DNA from 4 places in the Paenarthrobacter sp. NPDC089322 genome. Region 4 is predicted to be linked to each of the others. Evidence: riboswitches for the same ligand, from Rfam matches in the RefSeq annotation. Region 4 holds a riboswitch; each other region holds the start of a gene.
The links. A riboswitch is a leader RNA that binds a small molecule or an ion and turns the genes downstream of it on or off. The one in region 4 is predicted to bind cyclic di-AMP.

Region 1: linked by a shared signal. The riboswitch ahead of AB0N65_RS02020 (NlpC/P60 family protein) and the one ahead of AB0N65_RS06070 (C40 family peptidase) in region 4 are both predicted to bind cyclic di-AMP.
Region 2: linked by a shared signal. The riboswitch ahead of AB0N65_RS00135 (hypothetical protein) and the one ahead of AB0N65_RS06070 (C40 family peptidase) in region 4 are both predicted to bind cyclic di-AMP.
Region 3: linked by a shared signal. The riboswitch ahead of AB0N65_RS19630 (hypothetical protein) and the one ahead of AB0N65_RS06070 (C40 family peptidase) in region 4 are both predicted to bind cyclic di-AMP.

What each region holds. Positions count from the first base shown of each region.
Region 1 is NZ_JBFBGW010000001.1:424,787-429,968, forward strand. Features, by position in the region: gene AB0N65_RS02015 (FAD-dependent monooxygenase) at 303-926, shown strand; gene AB0N65_RS02020 (NlpC/P60 family protein) at 1,025-1,813, opposite strand; cyclic di-AMP (ydaO/yuaA leader) riboswitch at 1,817-2,009, opposite strand; gene AB0N65_RS02025 (copper resistance CopC family protein) at 2,160-2,792, opposite strand; gene AB0N65_RS02030 (NCS2 family permease) at 2,906-4,348, shown strand; gene hutG (formimidoylglutamase) at 4,495-5,182, shown strand, end outside.
Region 2 is NZ_JBFBGW010000001.1:26,239-31,420, forward strand. Features, by position in the region: gene AB0N65_RS00130 (HAMP domain-containing sensor histidine kinase) at 1-1,422, shown strand, start outside; cyclic di-AMP (ydaO/yuaA leader) riboswitch at 1,532-1,717, shown strand; gene AB0N65_RS00135 (hypothetical protein) at 1,721-2,548, shown strand; gene AB0N65_RS00140 (aminotransferase class V-fold PLP-dependent enzyme) at 2,669-4,054, opposite strand; gene AB0N65_RS00145 (HAD-IA family hydrolase) at 4,114-4,821, opposite strand; gene AB0N65_RS00150 (VOC family protein) at 4,898-5,182, opposite strand, start outside.
Region 3 is NZ_JBFBGW010000028.1:19,626-24,807, forward strand. Features, by position in the region: gene AB0N65_RS19610 (hypothetical protein) at 1-13, shown strand, start outside; gene AB0N65_RS19615 (alpha/beta hydrolase) at 17-802, shown strand; gene AB0N65_RS19620 (DUF6480 family protein) at 915-1,157, shown strand; gene AB0N65_RS19625 (ATP-dependent DNA ligase) at 1,182-2,249, opposite strand; cyclic di-AMP (ydaO/yuaA leader) riboswitch at 2,480-2,631, shown strand; gene AB0N65_RS19630 (hypothetical protein) at 2,634-3,899, shown strand; gene AB0N65_RS19635 (MFS transporter) at 4,086-5,182, opposite strand, start outside.
Region 4 is NZ_JBFBGW010000004.1:82,063-87,244, reverse strand. Features, by position in the region: gene AB0N65_RS06090 (molybdopterin molybdotransferase MoeA) at 1-651, opposite strand, end outside; gene AB0N65_RS06085 (NTP transferase domain-containing protein) at 648-1,538, opposite strand; gene AB0N65_RS06080 (HNH endonuclease) at 1,581-2,081, opposite strand; gene AB0N65_RS06075 (NlpC/P60 family protein) at 2,348-3,127, opposite strand; gene AB0N65_RS06070 (C40 family peptidase) at 3,229-3,975, opposite strand; cyclic di-AMP (ydaO/yuaA leader) riboswitch at 3,980-4,148, opposite strand; gene AB0N65_RS06065 (M23 family metallopeptidase) at 4,288-5,118, opposite strand; cyclic di-AMP (ydaO/yuaA leader) riboswitch at 5,122-5,182, opposite strand, start outside.

The DNA of each region.
Region 1 (5,182 bases), on a different contig from region 4:
TGTGCTATGTGCATAACGGTCAGGGCTCGGTTTCCAGAGCGGTTTCCAGGACCCTGCCCGTACCACGAAACACCCTCTGGATGCGGTCAGCCGCACGTCCCGGATTCCGCTCCGGATGAACAACCAAAACACGCTGAAGGGAAGGCTATCCATGGCAGAAAAAGTTGGGTAATGTTCGAGTCACCGAATGGCCGGCAAAGGTGTCCCAGGACACAAACCGGCCATTTATTTGCGGCCGCTTGGGGAACCCGGACGCTGTCCATGCGATGCCCCCGGGCACAACGTCAAGGAGGAACCAAGCAGTGTCATACGCGCCTGATTCCGGCACGGAACGTACCACTACCGTGGTCATCGGAGCCGGTCTTTCCGGCTTGGCAGTGGCCAGCGAACTGAGCCGCTACGGCGTGAACTCCATTGTGGTGGACGGGTTGGGAAGCCTTTCCGCAACGGCACCGTCCCTCCACACCGGAATGCTGCAACGCTGCGACGCCGCGGACCCCGCCGCGATGCAGGAACGCAACGAAATCCTCCGCCACCTGCGCAACTATGCCGCGAGCCATCAGCTGGATGTACGTAACACCACGCGGGCCGTTCGCCTGGACTTTCTCGGCGTCAGCGCTTCCGGGTCCTTTGAGCCCGCAGCACGCCAGTGGGCTGTGCACACGGCCAACGGCGTCTTGTTGGCGGACCACATTGTGGTGACGCGGTGCGCACAAAGCCAGCTTCGCCGGATGCTCACGGAGCTGGGAATCTCCATCGGCCAAAACTTCGTGGCAGCCATGCGGGCCGTCGGCATGCATTTGGTGGGTGTCGGGGAACTGGTCACGCCTTCTCCGAAGGAAGTACTCCGTCAGGCCAAGGCTGTGGGACAGGCAATCTCTTCCAGGGTGGCGCTTCCCGCAGGACCCGGCCTGGCCATGGTCTGAACCAAGTTCCCAGGCAAATTTTCAAGCAAGCTTAACCCCAAAGGCCGGTGCCTCCGACGACGTAAGTCGTTGAAGGCACCGGCCTTTGAACGTGAGGCTTAGGCGCCGGCGCGTACGTAGGTCAGGGGACCCGTTGCGGTGAGCCAGCTGATGGGGTGGATGCCCGTCTGGTTGCCGTTGATGCCACCGCTGATGGCCTGGCCGTTGCCGATGTAGATGGCAACGTGGCCGGACTGGACGATCATGTCACCCGGCTGGGGGTCGCTGACGACCTTGCCGTAGTTCATGAACTGCATGGGACCGAGGTCGCCAACCGGGATACCTGCCGAACCGAGGGCCTTCTCGACCATGGCGGTGCAGTCCTGGAAGATGCCGATCTGGGCGTAGGCCGAGGCAACCATGGCGGCGTTGACGCCACCGGCGGCCGGAGCTGCGGCAGCAGGAGCGGCCGGAGCCGGAGCGGTCGCAGTTGCGGTTGCCGTCGCCTTGGCCGGAGCGGCTGCGGCGGTGGTGGTGGCTGCAGCCTTCTTGGGTGCCGGAGCAGGGGCCGGCTTCTCGATGACCGGTGCAGCAACCGAGGCTACAGCAGGACGCTCGAAGTTGACGGTGGCCGTTGCAGCGGCGGTGACAACCTTGTTGGGGGCCTCGGAAACGGCCTGTGCCACCGTGGCGGGGCTGGAGTCGCGCTCCACAGGTGCCTGTGCCGGGGTCTCCGCTGCGTGGGCAGCAATGGAGCCGGTCAGGACGAGGCCCGAAGCTGCGGCGATAACAGCAGCCTGGCGGCCTGCACCCGAAGCGTTGCTGGCAACAGCCTTGGAGATGGAGATGAACGGATTGGGACGTGCGCTGTCCGCCTTACGACGGCCGCGAAGAATGCGTGAAGACATGAAAAAGCCTCTCCCGATGCCTGCGAGGTTAGCTGTCGGATTCGGATGGGAGTCACCCGGCCACTATCCCCCGCTGTTCAGCGGAAGCTTCGTGACTTCACCCCAAGGGCGCACTTGAAAGCGGCCCAAATTGGGTTCCCCGTCTCTGCCGTAGGTTTGTCTGCGAACGGATTCCGGACTGCGGCAGAGCTAGGCAATCAGGCCGGAAGTGCCCCGTACATGGATCGGGCACAGGTACTACCGTACGCGACGATCACGTCAAAGTCACATTTGAGTAACGAGAAGTTCAAGTTCCGCGTGTCGCGGTGACCGATTCGAGACCTTCGACGCTATGTAGAAAGTCCCGTCATTCCGCGGGATTATCGTCCTCGGCGTCATTCGCAGCCAGTTTCTTACGGGCGGTAACAGCGAGGAAGATCACGAGACCGACCGCCACGACCGCCAGGCCCACAATGCTCCAGGGGAAGGGCTGGGATGCGGCCGGTTCCGATTCGTTATTTTCCGCGCCGGGAGCCGCTGTTCCCGCCGTCGGCACCACGGCCGAAGAGGTGGCCGAAGCCGAGGGTGACGCACCCGCCGAACTGCCTCCCGTCGTCGTGCTTCCACCCGTGGCGGTGAACGTGAAGGTGCCCTCAATGGGGTGCGAGTCTGAGCTGACCACCCGCCAGGTCACGGTGTACTCCCCTGCCGGCGCCCCGGGGCGCAACTTTTGGACGGCTTGGTTGTCGATGATCTCAACCGCGCCGTCCGCCCAGTTCTCGCCGCCAGTGGTTACCGTGACCCCGGACCCGATGGCCAGCGGCGGGTTGTTGAAGGTAATGGAGACCGACGCCGGTACTTCCGTCACGCTGGCACCGTTCGCCGGAGCCGTGGACTCGGCGACGTCGTGGGCGGATGCCGGGGCGGCTGCGAACAGCAGCGCCGACACGAAAGCAAGGACAGCAACGACGGCGGCCTGGAGCGGGCGGATGGTACGCATGGGGCGGTTTCTCCTAGTGTTGGCTTCCTTACAGACTAGGCGAATTGCCAAGGCGTCCCGCATCGGCAGGCATAGGATTTGAGGGCACACTCCCCCGATCCCCGGAGACCTTCATGCTTAAACAAGGTTCTGCCATCGACCGCTACTTCAAGATCTCCGAACGAGGATCCACGTATTCAAGGGAAATCCGCGGCGGGTTCGCCACGTTCTTTGCCATGAGCTACATCGTGGTGCTGAACCCCCTGATCCTTTCCGGGGCCGATTCGAGCGGAGCGTCCCTCGGATTCACTGCGGTCGCGGCCACCACGGCGTTCGTGGCCGGCGTCCTGACCATCCTCATGGGCGCATGGGCCAAGCACCCGTTTGCCGTAGCAACAGGGCTGGGCGTCAACGCCTTCGTGGCGGTAACCGTAGCGTCTCACCCCGAGCTGACCTGGCCGGACATGATGGGCCTGGTGGTGCTCTCAGGCGTCACCATGCTGATCCTGGTGCTCACAGGGTTCCGCACCGCGGTGTTCAAGGCCGTGCCTGAGGCTCTGAAGACGGCAATCGTAGTGGGCATTGGCCTCTTCATCGCCCTGATCGGCCTGGTCAACGCAGGGTTTGTCCGCCGGATTCCCGACGCCGCGGGTACAACTGTTCCCCTCGGTCTCGGCGTGGATGGCAAGCTCATGGGCTGGCCCACGCTGGTGTTCGCCGTGGGTTTGATCCTGACCATCGCGTTGGTGGTCCGAAAGGTCCGCGGGGCTATCTTGATCGGCATCGTCGTGTCCACGGCCTTGGCCGCCATTCTCGAATTCACCCTGCACATCGGCCCGAGCTTTGATGGTGAGAAGGTCAACCCGCGCGGCTGGTCCCTCGTTGCGCCCACGTTTTCGGAGTGGGGCGCCCCGGACCTTTCCTTGATCGGAAAAGCCAACCCCTTCGGAGCCTTTGAGCACCTCGGCTTCATCGCCGCTGCGCTGCTGGCCTTCGTGATCCTCCTCAGCATCTTCTTCGACGCCATGGGCACCATGGTGGGCCTCGCCAACGAGGCCGGAACCGTCGACGAGCACGGCAACATTCCCAACGTGGACCGCGTCCTTCAGGTGGATGCCCTTGGCGCAATCGTGGGTGGTGGCGCGTCCGTGTCGTCCAACCAGATCTTTGTGGAATCCGGCGCGGGCATCGGCGAGGGTGCACGCACCGGCCTGGCTTCCATCGTTACGGGTGTGCTGTTCCTGGTGGCCATGTTCTTCACGCCCCTGATCAACCTGGTTCCTTTCGAGGCTGTTGCCCCCGCACTGGTGGTGGTCGGCTTCATGATGGTGTCCCAGGTAGGCAAGATCGACTGGCAGGACTGGGGCGTCGGTATCCCGGCGTTTCTGACCATCGCCCTCATGCCGTTCACCTACTCCATCGCCAACGGCCTGGGTGCGGGCTTCATTTCCTACGTCCTGATCCGCACGTTCCAAGGCCGCACCCGCGAAGTTCACCCGCTGATGTGGGCCGTGGCTGGCGCGTTCCTGCTCTTTTTCGGCATTGGAACCGTGGAGGAGCTGCTGGGGGTCAAGTAGCCCCTCGCCGAGATGGCACTTAATGACAATGTTTGGCCCGCGCATTGTCATTAAGTGCCATCTCGCGGGGAGGTGGATCTGAAATTCCAGACACCCGCCAGCCTTCCGCGCTCGTTTTGGCACACGGACTCAGGTGTGCTTAAAGCATGGAAACCAGCAGCCTCACCGTAGACGTCACCCCAACGCCGTGGACCGGCCGCTTCGATGGCGAGGGCGATGAGCACCGCCGCTGGTGGCAGGCCATAGCACCCCACACCGGGGCGGGCACCGCGACAGCCTCGCGTCCCGCCGTCGTGCTGGGTTTCTGCAGCGACGCAGGCGTACGACGCAACAAGGGCAGGGTTGGTGCCGCCGCGGCTCCCGCCGCCATCCGCAAGGCTCTCGGCCCCATGGCGTACCACCTGGACCGTGACGTGTTCGACGCCGGCGACGTAGTTGTGGAGGACGACTCGTTGGAGGCTGGCCAGGAGCGCGCCGGGCGCGCCATCGCGGGATTGCTCGACGACGGGAATCTCACCGTGGTGCTAGGCGGCGGGCACGAAACCGCGTTTGCCAGCTACCTTGGCGTTGCCGGTTCCGAGGCTGTGCGCAGTGGGAAGCGGCTGGGTGTCCTCAACCTCGATGCCCACTTTGACCTGCGCGATGAACCCACGCCGAGCTCGGGCACGCCGTTCCTGCAGATGGCCCGGGAGGAAGCCGTCGCCGGGCGGGAGCTGCAATATGGTGTGGTGGGTATCTCGGAACCCAACAACACGAGGACGCTCTTCGACACCGCCGACCGACTGGGCGTGAAGTACCTCCTGGACGAGGATTGCTCGGCCGAAGCCGTGGAAG
Region 2 (5,182 bases), on a different contig from region 4:
CTCGTCCTGGTGGCCATGGCCTTGCTGGTGGCCATTTGCAGTGCCATTGGAGTAGTCAGTTACGCCGCCATGGACATGGTTTTCAACAGGCGGCTTGACCGTCAGTTGGCACAGGCGTCGGACCGCGCCGCATCCTTCGGCAGGCCGCCGTCGAGCTTTCCCTCGTCACCGTCCGGAAGGCCGGATCCATTGGAAGCCCGGGGCCAAGCCGCGGGGACGCTCAATGCGCGCATGAACGGTTCCGCCGTCAGCAGTTCGGGGCTCATCGATGCCAAGGGCAACCGTGTCTCCCTCTCGGAGGAGGACCAGCAGGTGCTCCTTGCGCTTCCTAAAGGCACGGGCCCTGTGGACCGCTCGCTCTCCAACGGCGACTACCGCCTCGTAGCAGTCGAAACCGCTTACGGGGACGTGATTGTCACGGGACTGCCGCTCGCGGACAAACAAAGCGCCGAAGCTTCCCTCGTGTGGACCATGGTGATCGTTTCGCTCGGAGGCCTTGTGCTGATCGGCCTCGCAGGTACCGTAATCATCCGCAGGACCATGCGGCCCCTGGAGCAGCTCTCCGAAGTGGCCACCAAGGTTTCGCGGCTCCCCCTCGACGCCGGTGAGGTGGCACTGGCGGTGCGCGTACCGCCGTCGGCCTCCCACCCCGGAACCGAGGTGGGCAGCGTTGGCCATGCCCTGAACCAGATGCTCAATAACGTTGCCAGTGCCCTGGAGGCCCGCCAGGAAAGTGAGACCAAAGTGCGGCAATTCGTAGCGGATGCATCCCACGAACTTCGGACACCGCTCACCGCCATCCGGGGCTACACCGAACTCCTGCGCATGACAGAGAACTTTACGGAGGATGGCCGAAAGTCGCTGGCGCGCGTGCAGAGCCAGTCCGAGCGCATGACCACGCTCGTGGAGGACCTCTTGTTGCTGGCGAGGCTGGACGAAGGCCAGCCGCTGAAGGTTACGGACGTAGACCTGACCCAACTCGTCATAGAAACCGTCAGCGACGAGAAAGTCATGGCCCCGGACCACATATGGAAGCTCCAACTACCAGACGAGCCCATCATCGTGCGCGGCGACGCGACCCAACTACACCAGGTGCTGGCGAACTTGCTGTCAAATGCCAGGAAACACACAGATCCAGGGACGACAGTGGTTACCGGCGTGACGCTCTCGGCTGACGGCAACGCTGTGGTCACCGTGATGGACAATGGGCCGGGAATTCCTGTCGATTTCCAAAGGCGCATTTTCTCCCGGTTTGCCCGGGCCGACGCTGCCAGATCGGGCTCGGAAGGAACCTCCGGCTTGGGCTTGTCCATTGTTGAATCCATCGTGCAAGCCCACGGCGGCAGCGTCGAAGTCACGTCCAGGCCGGGGCGCACGGAGTTCACTCTTCGACTTCCCACAGTGGCCACCGAATACGTGTAACGAAACGAGCAAGGCGACGCACCGTCGTCGTGATCTCTGTTACCCAAATGTGACTTAAGCCGAATCGTCCTGTACCGTCGAAAGGGTGGGTCGCCCCAACCTGGCCCGCACCCGGGATGCGCCGAGCTCTGCCACTTCCCGGAGTTCCGTTCTCATTCGAGGCAGAGACGGGGGACCCAGAGTCTCCGGGCCCAGGCATTTTCCTGGCCCTTGGGGTGAAGCCGCTGCTACGCGCGCGGCCGGATGACCTCATCCGAACCCGACAGCTAACTCCGCAGGCGCTGAGAGGTAATCACACATGTCTGAATTTAACGATCAGACGCGCCCTTCCGCGCGTCACCGTGACGAACACACCGCTCCCCTGACCAAGTCGCAGTCCGTCCTGAAGGACGCCGCCCGCCGCGGAAAGACGGGTCAGCGTATGTCCGTCGTGGCCGGTGTGGTCGCCGCCGCACTGGGTGTTGCGTCACTGGGTACGGCCGCCAACGCCGCATTCAACCTCCCGGAAATGAGCCAGGCTGCCGAGACCCAGGCGAACGCCCAGCTCAGCAACAAGTCGGCTGATATCTCTGCCTCCATGGATGCTGCTGCGGCCAAGGGTGCCGCGGAACGGGCCGCCGCCGATCAGGCAGCCGCCGCTCTGGCCGCCGCCGAAAAGGCTGCCGCTGAGAAGGCAGCCGCTGAAAAGGCTGCTGCAGAACAGGCCGCCGCAGCAGAGAAGGCAGCCGCTGAAGCCGCCGCCAAGCAAGCCGCCGACGCCGCTGCTGCCGCCGCCGCTGAAAAAGCCGCGGCAGCTGCCGCTGCCCCCAAGGCAATTGACGATCCCGCTGCTGCCAAGGCCTACGCCTTGAGCATCCTCGGCGACTACGGCTGGGGTGCCAGCGAAATGGTCGCCTTGACCACGCTCTGGGAAAAGGAATCGAACTGGCGCACCACGGCCACCAACCCGTCAAGCGGAGCCTACGGCATCGTCCAGTCGCTGCCCGCGAGCAAGATGGCAACGGCTGGCTCCGACTGGCAGACGAACTACCAGACGCAGATCAAGTGGGGCCTGAACTACATCAAGGAACGCTACGGCTCCCCCTCGGCAGCCCTCGCCTTCCACCTGGCCAACAACTGGTACTAAGCAACTGGTACCAAGCCGATCCAGGCTTGAATTCCGTGCCGGTTCCGCCGTTCGCACCAGTGTTACTGATGCGAACGGTGCGAACCGGCGCGGTTTTCGCGTTGATTGACGTAAACCGGTTTAAGGCTCCGCCTCCGCGGCGTGCCTAACCGCCGCAATTGACGCTGCAACATCTCCGGCGTCCGTTGACCAGTTGCTCACGGAGATCCTCAGGATGTCGCGGCCATGCCAGGCAGATCCCGACATCCATACCGTTCCCTCGGCCATGAGGCGCTGAGTGACCCGCCGGGTGCGGTCGTCGCTGCCGAAGCTGACCGAAACCTGGGTGAACACGACGTCATTGAGGACTTCCACTCCAGGGATCGCCGCCAGGCCCTCGGCCAACGCGCGGGCATTTGCAGCCAGCCTGTCGACCATGGCGATGACGCCGGATGTGCCCAATGATCGGAGTGCAGCCCACACGGGGATGCCGCGTGCTCGACGTGAAAGCTCCGGCACCTTTTCATGCGGATCTCCGGGGCCGTGGTCGTCCGCCGGGAGATAGCTGGCGTGGACTCCGAAACCGCGGCGCATCACGTCCGGTCGCGACACGATGGCCAGCCCCGAGTCGTAAGGGACGTTGAGCGTTTTGTGTGCATCGGTTGCCCAGGAATCCGCCGTGTCCAAACCAACCAAGTGCTTTCCCAGCTCAGGACTAACGGCAGCCCACAAACCAAAAGCGCCATCGACGTGCACCCAGGCGCCCCGCTCGTGAGCCAACTCCGTGGCCCGACCTACGGGATCGAACGCGCCCGAGTGAATGTTGCCGGCCTGCAAACACACCAAGGCGGGTCCCGGCTGGGCGTCCATCGCCGCTGCCAGCGCCTCCGGGATGATACGGCCTTGTGCGTCGACATCCACAGGGGTGCAGTTGCCCAGGCCCAGATACCGAACCACGAGGTCGATGACTTCGTGGCGTTCCCGGCCAACGAACACCGTGACCCGCGGTCCCCCGGCGAGGCCCAAGGTATTGAGGTCCCACCCGGCTTGTTCCAGCACATACTGGCGTCCCGCGGCCAAACCCACAAAGTTGGCCATCGTCGCGCCGGTGGTGAAGCCAACGTCGGACTTCCCGGGCAGATGCAGTAGCTCCAGGAGCCATTTCGCGGCGGACTCTTCGATCGCGGCAGCAGACGGTGTCGCGAAGCGCAGCCCTGTGTTTTGGTCCCAGGCACTCACGAGCCAGTCAGCAGCCATGGCAGCCGGGAGCGTCCCGCCGATCACCCAACCGAAGAACCTGCCGGATTGCATCGCCATGAGGCCGGGTTCGGCTACAGCTGCGAGCTCGTCAATGACGTCCGCGGGATCCGTGGGGCCGGCCTGCAACGGGCTGTTGAGCTTGGCGGCGACTTGGTCGGCATCCATATTCGGGCGGACTGAACGTGTGGGCACCGATGCGAGCCAATCCGAAGCGTGCGCCATGGCCCGCTCCAATGCAGCACCGTATGCCTCCGGCAACGCAGACATGCGCACAGCCTACTCCCGGCGTTCCGGGAGGACCAGATGCTTACCCGACCCGGGCGGTACTAGAGCGTCAGCGTGATCAGGTGCCCGCCGTCGTCGTCCTTGACCGCGGTGACTGTCACAGCTGAGTAGTCCGGAATCCTCCACATACCCGGCTCGAGTTCGCCCCCGGCGTCGCCAACCACCACGGTGCGCATCCCGGCCGCGCGGGCAGCAGCGATGCCCGCGGGCGCGTCTTCGAAAACCACGACGTCGGCCGGTTCCGCGCCGAGCAAAGCAGCAGCTTTGAGGTATCCCTCCGGATGGGGCTTGCCGCGCGTGACTGCCTCTGCGGTGACCGTCGTCGCCGGCATAGTGAGTCCGGCAGCCCGCATGCGGATATCGGCAAGGATTCGGTCCGCGGACGTGACGAGCGCGATCGCGTCCGCAGGCAGGGCCTCAAGCAATGCTTCCGCTCCCGGCAGTGCGATGACGCCGTCCGTGCGTGCCCGCTCCATCTCGCCTAGTTCGGCAGTCAAAGACTCGATGTCCGCGCCTGCCGGAGCGTATCGTCGCACCGTATCTCCGGCTTGGACGCCGTGGGAAGTACGAAGGATCTCGTTGTAGTCCAAGCCATAGCGCTCGGCGAACTCAAGCCACACCTGCTCGACGATTGCCGTGGAATCCACCAGGGTTCCGTCCATGTCGAACAGGACGGCGCGGACGGCCAGGGTCGGCGCGGGTTGATTCGATGCGGGTTCTGTGGGACCGGGTGCGGCAGGATGGCTCATGGTTCCATCCTGCCGCACTCCCTTGGCCTGCCGGGAAAGGGTGACCCGGCCCTGGCGGGCCGTTCGGACGGGCGGGTCAGCCGTTCGGCCGGCCGGGGATGTATTGCACGGCCCACCTGTTTCCGTCGGGATCCGCGAAGTAGACGAAGTGACCCCAATCCTGGACGTCCACGTCGCTGACCTCGACACCGTTGGCCTTGAGTTGCTCGTGCGCCTTGTTGATGTCGCTGACCACCATCTGGAGGGCAGGCGCGGAACCGGGAGGGGCGTCGGTCAACCCTTCGCCGATGCAGATGGAGCACGCTGAGCCCGGCGGGGTCAGCTGCACGAAACGGATGCCCTCGCTGGGGCGCTCATCGAA
Region 3 (5,182 bases), on a different contig from region 4:
TGCCCGGGAGTAAACACTGACAGCACTACTATCCGCCGACGTCGAAGCGCGCGGCCTGACGGGCCGGATCCTCTGGACGAATGGAACGCCGCCGCCGGGCGCCCAGGCAAATGGCGAGCCCGTGTACGTTCTCATCCACGGCATCGGCGTTTCCCATCGCTACCTCGCAAGGCTGCACGCCGTCCTCGCAGCCGGTTCACCCACGTATTCCTTGGACCTTCCGGGCTTTGCAGGAACCCCCAAGCCCGGCCGCCAACTGTCAGTCGAGGACTATGGCGCGTACATTGCTGAGGCACTCAAGTCCTGCGGCATCGAATCATACGTGCTTGTGGGCCACTCCATGGGTGTGCAGTTCGCCATCGAGGCAGCCTTATGCGAGCCCGAACGGGTGCAACACCTGGTGCTCATGGGTCCCGTGGTGGATTCGCGGCACAAGAACATCGGGAGACAGTCCCTGGCCTTGTTCCTGGACGGCCTCCTTCGCGAAAGCCCGTCCTCCAACTGGATCGTGGTCACCGATTACCTTCGTTGCGGCCCCCGCTGGTACCTGACTGAACTACCCGTGATGATGGAGTACCCCACGGAGAAACGACTGGCCAACGTGGACGTCCCGGTCCTGATCCTTCGCGGCAGCAGGGATCACGTGGCTGGCCCCGAATGGTCGCTGCGCCTTTCGCGGGCAGTACCGCAGGGCAGGCTCGTGGAGATCAACGGCGTCGGCCATGTAGCACAGCACATGCGCCCTCAAGCGGTAGCCGATGCCATCCGGAGCTTCGTCTCGGCAACATCCCGGCAGAATTAGTCGCTTACCGTCGACGCCCCCGCCTCGGGTGCGGCCCTTGTTGGCTCGGGCGCGCCCCGGTTAGGCTGACAGGGCAAGGTCGAAAGTAAGTTTGCTGAGGAAAGGGTTGACCATGACCAGCTATGACCCGGAAGACGATCCGCAGACCTTCGGAGTGAGCGGCGCGGCGGAGCCCGACAGCATCCACGAAGATCCGGACATGCGCAAGGACGAAGACAGCGACCCCGCAGCATCTGCCAATCCCGATCCCGCCAACGGCAACGTCACGGGGCTGGAGCCCGGCGGAGGTGTACCCCCGGGAGAGACACCGCCGGCCGAAGACAGCATGAGCCGGGACCAGGGACACGAGGAGTAGTCCAGGACTACGTTCGGCCCGGGGCTACGGCAGCTTCAGGATCTCGGAGAGGTCGTAGTCCGCGGGTTCCTCGATCTGCTCGTAGGTGCAACTCTCCGGGGTCCGGTCCGGACGCCACCGGCGGAACTGGGTGGTGTGCCTGAACCTGTCCCCCTCCATGTAGTCGTAGGCAACCTCAATCACCAGTTCCGGCCGCAGCGGCACAAAGGAAAAGTCTTTGCCGCCACTCCATCGGCTCTGAGCGCCGGGCATGCGCGTTCCGCCTGTATCCTCTTCGCTTTGGGCGGCCCACTGACCCCAAGGGTGTTCGCTGAGCTCAATCCGGTAGGGCTCCAATTCCGCGACCAGGCTTTCGCGCTTGGCCATGGGGAACGACGCCACTACGCCGACGTGCTGCAGCCGCCCCGCATCGTCATAAAGCCCCAACAACATGGAGCCCACCACTTTCGCCGTTTTATGCCAGCGGAACCCGGACACCACGCAATCGGCGGTGCGCTCATGCTTGGTCTTGAACATCACCCGCTTGTTCGGCTGGTAGGTGCCGTCCAACGGTTTGGACAGCACGCCGTCGAGCCCTGCTCCCTCAAGCTGCACGAACCATTCCCGGGCTTTGTCGAGATCTGAAACGGCAGGCGTCACATAGACGGGGGCCGAGGCATGCGCGAGGGCTTTTTCAAGAATGGCGCGACGCTCGGAGAAGGGCCGGACCATGAGGTCGTCGTCGCCCAACGCGAGGATGTCGAAGGCAATCATGGACGCCGGTGTTTTGTCTGCCAGCATCCTGACCCTGCTGTCGGCCGGGTGGATCCGCTGTTGCAGCAGCTCAAATTCAAGTTTGTTGTCTGCGATAAGCACGATCTCGCCATCGATCACGCACTTGTCCGGAAGGTTCCTTCGCAGTGCTTCGACGAGCTCCGGGAAGTACCTCGTCATGGGTTTCTCGTTCCGGCTTCCCAGGATGATGTCCTCGCCATCCTTGAAAACGATGGTCCTGAAGCCGTCCCACTTGGGTTCATAGTGCCCAACGTCCGGAATGTTTGGCACGGACTTGGCAAGCATGGGCGAGACCGGCGGCTTCACAGGGAGATCCATAGCTCATGTCTACCTGCCGGTCGCAGCGTAAGGCTAGGGTTGGCGACCGATATGTGGATAAAACGTCGCTGCGGACAACGGCTCCGAAGCCTAGGCCCTCAGCACGCGCCGCGAGGGCAGGCGTTCCGTCCGTTACATTAATGTGACTTTACTTTCCGGCTCATGTACCGTCGAAGGGCGACCCGACTCTCCGCTGGGCCGCTTCCGGGGTGACGCCGAGCTCTGCCGCACTTCGGAATCCGCCAGACCCGCGGCAGAGACGGGGGACCCAGAGTTCCCGGGCCTGACCCCCCAACAGGCCCTCGGGGTGAAGCCGCCATGTGCGGCCGGACGGCCTCGTCCGAACCCGACAGCTAACCTCGCAGGCGTTGAGAGGCAACCACCATGTCCCCAACCATGGATCAGCCGCGCCGCGCCCAAATTGCACGCGAGCGCCTAAAGCCAACCGGACGCCGTCGGGCCGAACCCAGCGGATCCCCCACCAGCGAACCAACCGCGCAAACCTCGACGCCGGAACCCGCCACGGCGGCGATTCCTACCGTCGCTGCGCCCACCACCCGTGCGGCCGCCCGGGCGGCCGAGCGTGAGCGCGCGGCACAGGCCGCAGCTGTGCCGGAAGCGGAACAACCGGAGCCGGCTACCGCGGCCATTCCCGTCGTCGCTCCGGCAGGGTCTGCCGAGGAAGTTCCCGAAGAACCGGTACCCGCCGAGCCCGCCACGGCGGCGATTCCCGTCGTCGCACCCGTTGAAGAAGCACCAGCGGAACCCGCGACGGCAGCGCTTCCGGTGATCACAGCATCCGAGTCCGTCCCCGCCGGGTCACCCGCCCAGGCCAAATCCCCGGCGCAGATCGCCGCAGCAGCCACAGCAGCCGCAGGTCTCGCGAGTCGCAAGGCCGCCCGGAGCCAGGCGCGCGAGCACGGCACGGCCCTGAGCACGGCAGAGGCGGCCAACTCTTCGGCTACCCAGTCCGGCTTCGGCGGCCTGTCCCTCGGAACGTCGACGTTGAGCCGGGAGCCGCACGCTGCCTTGACCAAGGCTGCCTCCGTCAAGACCATGAGCCAGCGCATGGCCGTGGTGGCTGGAGCTCTTGGCCTGGTGCTCACCGCGGGAACCATGAGCCAGGCCCTCGAGCTGCCGTTCTTTGGCCAGGAAACGCAGAGCAATGAGGCCGGCGGGACCAAGGATGGCGAAGGACGCCAGACAGGTAAGGCATCCCCGGCACCGACCCCTTCATACTCCACTGCTTCGTCCACGTCAGCTGCGACGGAAGCCACAACAGGGCCCCCTGCGGAAGCCGGCAAAGCAACAACTGATGCCCGGCAGCCCGCCGCCGAGGCACCTACGGGAGCGTCGTCGTCCATTCCGACTCCGGAAGTGTCGCTGGCGGACCCTGTCTGGGTACCATCCGCCGCGCCGTCGGTTGTCACCCCGGTACCCGGCGTGACCACCCCGGTACCCACTCAACCGGTACCCACGCAGCCGGCTACCCCCACGCCCACGACGACGCCGACAGTCACCCCCACGCCGACACCAACCTCGGATCCGTCCAAGAAGCCCAAACCGACGGGAAGTCCCACAGCTGCACCTTCGCAGTCTGCCGTGGATCTGGACACGCTCCTTGACGCTGCGGACGGGTTGCTGAAATGAGCACACGGATGCCCCGGACCACCACGCACACCGGATGGCACGGCAGGTACTGCAGCAGCAGCCGAACCGCGACGTTCCGCCGTCGGATGGGTCGCTGGAGCTGCCAGCGGCTACGGCGCTCCTAGTCTCGCGAAACCATGAGGCAGGCACCCTCGGGTGCCTGCCTCATGATGTTCCTCAGCGAAACTAGGCGGTGGCGCTCACTTTGTCCGCCGACCGAACCTCGCCCACGGCGCCGGTTTCTGCATGAGGAGCGGCGTCCTTCTTGCGTTCCCGCAGGAAGTAGACCAAGCCGGCGGCAATCGTGGAGGCTGCTGCCAGGGCGAACAGTCCGGGGATCACGCTGCCTGTCTGCTCCTTGATGATGCCGAAGCCGAACGGGGCCACGAATCCGCCAAGGTTGCCCAGCGAGTTGATGATCGCGATGGCCGGCGCCAGGACTGCGGGGTGGAGGCCGGACTGCGGAATGGTCCAGAAGAGCGGCGACGCACTCTTGAAGCCCATGGCCGCGACGGCCAGGAAGACGAGCGCCAGGACGGGCGTCGCCACGGCTGCCGCGTAGGTCCCGACGGCGGCAATCAGCAGGGCGACGACCAGCAGGGGCCGCTTGGACTTGGCTTTGTCCTGCAGCTTCGCTGCGAAGTACATGGCAAACACGGCGCACACCCAGGGGATGGCTGAGAGGAACCCGACGCTGAGGTCCGTGGTGCCCGGGATCTGCTTGACGATGGTCGGCAGCCAGAAAGTGTTGGCGTAGATGGAGAGCTGCACGGCGAAGTAAATGGCGCAGAGCAGGAGGATCTGCGGGTTCAGGAGCATCTTCCAGCGGTTGATCTTGCCGTTCTTGCCCTTGGTGTGCTGGGCGTCTTCCTCGGCGATCGCAGCGGAGAGCGCAGTCTTCTCTGCCGGCGTGAGCCACTTGGCGTCCTGGATTTTGGCATCGAGAAGGAAGTACACGATGCATCCCACGGCCACGGAGAGCAAGCCCTCAAAGCCGAAGAGCCACTGCCAGCCGCGGATGCCCAGTGCACCGTGCAGGCTCAGCAGCATGCCCGCGATCGGACCGGACAATGCAGCCGCGACTGAGGAACCGGCGATGAAGATCGCGGTCGCCTTCCCTCGCATGCCGACGGGAACCCAGCGTGCGAAGTAGAAGATCACGGCCGGGAAGAATCCGGCCTCGGCAGCACCGAGCAGGAAGCGCAGAACGTAGAACATCATTTCGTTCTGTACGAAGGCCATGAGGAAGGACACCAGGCCCCAGCTGATCATGATGCGGGTCA
Region 4 (5,182 bases):
CAGGAGCTCAACCACCGCACCCAGCTGTGGTCCAAAGGTGTCCCGGACCTGGCCGGGCGCCGGGACGCCCTCAGCGACGACCTCGGAGCCTGTCATGAGGAACCGCACCAAGGGCTTGCCCAGGACATCCACTTCATCCAGGCCCGCCAGTGCTGCCAAGGCAATGTGGGCAGGGTTCAGCACCGTTCCGGCTTTGATGAGGACTTCACCTTCGGCGGCTTCCTCCGCTGCCTTGCGGATGTGCTGTCCGTTGCGCGGCTCGCCCGGCTTGGCTCCGCCACCGAGCGCCAGGACAGGAAGGCCGTCCTCGTCCGTGGTGATAATCCCGCTTTCGCTGCGTAACACCGCTTTGGCTCCCGGCGGAATGAGCCCTCCGGTGACGATAGGACTTGCTTGGTGGGGAGCGAGTCTCTGCCCGGGCTCGCTGAGGATCCACGGCCCGCTTCCATTGACCGCCCACCCGTCCATGGCAGACGACGCGTAGTGTGGCATGTCCTGGACGGCCAGGACGTCCGATGCCAGCGTCCTCCCCAAGGCGGCCTTGAGGAGGACAGGGCTCGCCGGAATGGGAGCAGCGACGTCAAACGCGCGCTGCCGGGCCTCGTGCCATGTGTGTGCCGCGTGGTGGCCCTGCCCGGGGGCCTCGGTCATTCCGCCTCGGTCCCCGGCTCCAAGTACTGCTTGGCGACCTGGCGGGCAAGGCCCAGGGCAGCACTCATGGCTGCGTCGTCGTTGGCCTGCCCGATTCCCCGGGCCATGCCCGCAGCGTAGCCGGCAATGAACGTTGTAAGGGGAGCGGCAGGACGAACCACGGAATGCGCAGCAACCCCCGCCACTGCGAGGACCTCGTTGATGTCCACTTCCACGCCCTCAAGCTCAAACGCCTGCAACAGTGTGCGGCACCATTCCTCGAGCGTCTCTTCCTGGCCCTTCATGTCCGCCTCCAGCTCGTTGTGTATGCCCAAAGCCGCGGCGTCATCCCACGTGTCCACATCATCCGTGGATCCGTTAGGGACGGTAACGCCCAGCAGGTTCAGCCTAGCAAGCAGCCGGAACACCGAAGAGTTCGTTAATCCGGCACCCTCCGAAGCTACGGCCACTTCCTTTTCCAAGGCACTCGTCCGATAGATCCCCAGCAGGGGTTGCTTCCTGTCGTCGGCAGACACGGCCATGGCGCCGTCCACGTGTGGATGCGCTTCCAACTGTTCCCACAGCGAGGGGATGCCACGGGAAGCATGGGGCATGTCGCACGCCAGGACAAGCGTCCACGGCGACGCGTCTCCACTCTTGCGCAGCGCCGCCAAGCCGGCAGCGATCGCCGCCGCAGGGCCGGCAAAAGCAGGTTCTTCACGCGCGGACAGAACACCGTGTGGCAAAGCGTGGCCGTCCGGGCCTACCACAACTACTGAAGAAGCACCCCGAACAGCCTGCAGTGTACGCGAAAGGAGGGTACCGCCGTCGTACTTCAAACCGGGCTTGGGCACGCCGCCGAGACGGGTGGCCCTGCCACCCGCCAGTATCACGGCGTTGAATTCCATCCGCCCAGACTACCGGGACGGACGGCGTTCAACAGAAATCGATCAGGCGGCGGATTCCGGCAACAGGAACGGGTCCCAGTCCGGCGCAGGTTTCTCGAGTTCTTTGATCTGCCACATGGTTCCAGTGGGCACGCCGGGCGTGAAACGAAGTTTCCAACCCATCTCGGCGAGGGTCTGGTCGCTCTTGGCGTTATTGCATTTCAAGCACGCCGCAACCAGGTTTTCCCAGGAATCCGCGCCGCCCCTGGACTTGGGGTGGACGTGGTCTATGGTGTGGGCTGTTTTACCGCAGTAGGCGCAGCGGTGGCCGTCGCGGCGGAGAACTCCGCGGCGGCTCACGGCAGTGATCCTGTTGTACCGCGGACGGATGTAGCGGTTGAGAAGAATCACGGAGGGTCGTCCGAGAATCTCCTGCGGCCCGACGACAGGCTCGTCGCCTTCGGCCACTACGCTAGCTTTTCCAGTCAGCACAAGGACCAGTGCCCGGCGGAAGGTCACAACCGCCAGCGGTTCATATCCAGCATTCAGAACGAGTGTGCGCATGCACGTACCTCTTCACGGCCGCACCCGTCAGGGGCACGAGGGCCGGCTGCCCTCTGCTTGTACGGGCTGTGGATCGACAAGATAAGGGTAAACACTTATATGCCATATCAACGAATTATTCTGTCGATTAGCTGGCAGTGTCCGCCAAAGTTCACGTGCGGGACACCTTGCAGGAAGGTGGCTGGCGGTGGGGCGCACCAAGCAAAGCTTTTAAAGGGGAACACCCCGCCGGCAAGAGCCTGCGGGGTGTTTCCTGGAGCTTGGGTTTAGCCGTTGACCCGGATGTATACGGGGCCGCCGCCAACGTTGGCGCTGAACAATGCCGTGGTGGATCCGTTCCATCCGCCATGCACTGCCATACCGTTGCCGACGTACACGGCGATGTGGGCAAGTCCGCCGTAGCCGCCGTTGGCGTAGTAGAGGAGGTCGCCGGGCTGGGCTTCGGCTGCACTGACGGTGCGGCCCAGCGAGAGGTAACCGGCCGGCCAGTCGTGGAAGTTGATACCGACGGCCGCCAGGGAGTTGGTTACCAACATGGTGCAATCCTGGGTCACACCCAATTGGGCGTAGGCCGCTGCGGCAATGGCTGCGCCCAAGCCGCTGGAAGCCGCCGGAGCTTTCGCCGAAGGTGCCTCGTTGGTGACAGCGAGTTTGGCGGTACCGGACTGCGTGGCAGCGGAGCCTGCCGTTGCAGCCGGGGCTTCAGCCTTGGCAGGCGCCTTCTCTTCCACGGGAGCCGGAGCCTCCACCGTGGTAACAACCGGGCTCTCGTAAGAGATCGCCACAGTGGAATCGGCAGCGATGGTGGCCTGGGAAACTGCCTGGACGTCGAGCGTGGACGTGGCCGTCGATTCACGCTGGACGTTGGTGTCCGCCGCGTTGGCAGCGACGCCGCTGGTCAGGACCAGGCCCGAGGCAGCGGCAATGACTGCAGCCTGGCGGCCAACGCCACCGGCGTTGTCGCTGACAGCTTTGGCGATCACGGCGAGGGAGCTGGTCTTGGGGGCCTCAGCGCGATGCCGTGCAACTTTGTTGGCACTGGTCATGATGACTCTCTTTTCGTGTCCGCGCACGGTTGGGGACGGCGCGGGTCATGGGCCGACCAGCACTTGGGGGGCATGCTGGCCTGCCCCGAACGGGATGTTTTCTAGCGGAGGGTGTAGAAGGAGGACGAGCCGGTGGATGCCACGGAATGAAGCAGCGTTCCCTGGCTCGGGTTCAGCGCGCTGATCATCATGCCGTTGCCGACGTAGATACCCACGTGGGCCCCGCCGTTCTGCATGACGAGGTCGCCGGGAGCGGGTGTGCTGGTGGGAGTCATAGCCGTCCAGGCGTTGACGCGGGGAATGCTGATGCCGGCCTGCGCGTAGACCCACTGGGTGAATCCGGAGCAGTCCCAGCCGTTGGGGGAAGTACCGCCCCAGACGTAGGGGTGGCCGATGCCGGTGTAGGCGATGGCGGCAAGACCGGACGCCGCTGCGCTGGAGGCAGAATCCTTGGTTTTGGACGACTGGGCAGTCACGGCGCCGTTCGCCTGGTTGGCCGCGCCCTGGGCGCCACCGGTCTGTGTGCGTTGGGAGGCACGCTGGACCTTGGGGGCTTCCTTGGTTACCACGACGGGACTCTCGAAGGAAACGCTTGCGGTGGGTTCCGCGGTAACGACTGCGGTGGCAACCAGCTGCTGGGCGCCGGAGGCTTCCGTCGTGGAAACATCGGTGTCAGCCGCTTGGGCCGGGAGTCCGACGCTGAGAACGAGTCCAGAGGCTGCAGCCAGAACGGCGGCTTGGCGGCCTACGGTGCCAGCATTGCTGTGAACGGCTTTGGAAAGCGAGTTCAGCGGGTTCGTACGAACCGTTTCGGCGCGATGGCGCGCAGGGGTAGTGCGTGATGACACGAAGGTAGCCTCTCCCAATGCCTACGAGGTGAGCTGTCGGATTCGGATGGGAGTCATCCGGCCACGCGGCTTCCAAGGAAACTTTGCGACTTAACCCCAAGGCCTTCCGAAGAAGGCCAGAAGTGGTTCCCCCGCCCCTGCCAGACGAATTATGCGAACGGACCTTGAGTGGTGGCAGAGCTAGGCAATCCACTCAAGTGCATCGGCCCCCTAAAAAGCCGATGCGCTTTAGACGGTACAACAGAAGTTTGCGAATGTCACATTCAGGTCACGGGGCGTGTCATCAATGCGAGAGGTGACCATCAAATTTGCTTAGAGCCAGCTCATGGGGTCCACGACTTCGCCGTTGACCTGTACCTCGAAGTGGAGGTGGCAACCCGTGGAAGCACCAGTAGTGCCGCTCAAGGCAACAGTGTCGCCACGGCTGACGGTCTGACCGACCTTGACGGTGAAGGAGGAAAGGTGGTTGTAGGTGGTTTCAAGCCCGTTGCCGTGGTCCACCACCACGCGGTTCCCTCCACCGTACTCATGCCATCCCGCGAAAGTGACCTTGCCGGCAGCGGCGGCGTGCACCGCGGTACCGCACTGGGCCACGAAGTCCTGGCCCCGGTGGAAGTCGCCGGCACCACCCGTGAGGGGGCTGATTCGATACCCGAAGGGTGAAGCCGTGCTGAGCGTGTCCAAGGGGCTGCCAAGGCTGCCCACGGACGAAGCACGCTGGATGCTTTCCGCGGACTGGGCGCTCAACAGCTGCTTGAGCTTGCCGTCGGGGTCGGCAGCGGTGGCTACGGCAGCGCGGCTGAAGTCGATTTTGGCTGATGCAGCTGCTGAAACTTCCGGCTGGCTGCCGCCGGGAACGGTCAAGGCTGCCTCAGTCTGACCGGATTCCGAGGTGGCCATGACGGGGCTCGTGGCCGGCAGGCCGACAGTCAAGGCAAGGCCGGTGGCAGCGAGCGCAACGCCGGCTTTCTGCCCGACGCCACTGGCTGCGGCGAAGTCGGCTACCTGGCGCATCGGGCTCTTACGGCGGCGCACCTGGCGCTGGGTGTCGCGGGGCCGGATCTCCGTTACGACGCGGGCTGGCCGCAGCTCAGCAGCGGGGCCGGACGCACGGCGGCGACCCCTGACGTTCTGCGATGTCAAACTCTGTCCTCTCTGGAAAGCCTGCGAAGTTAGCTGTCGGATTCGGATCAGAGAGTTCAAAGAC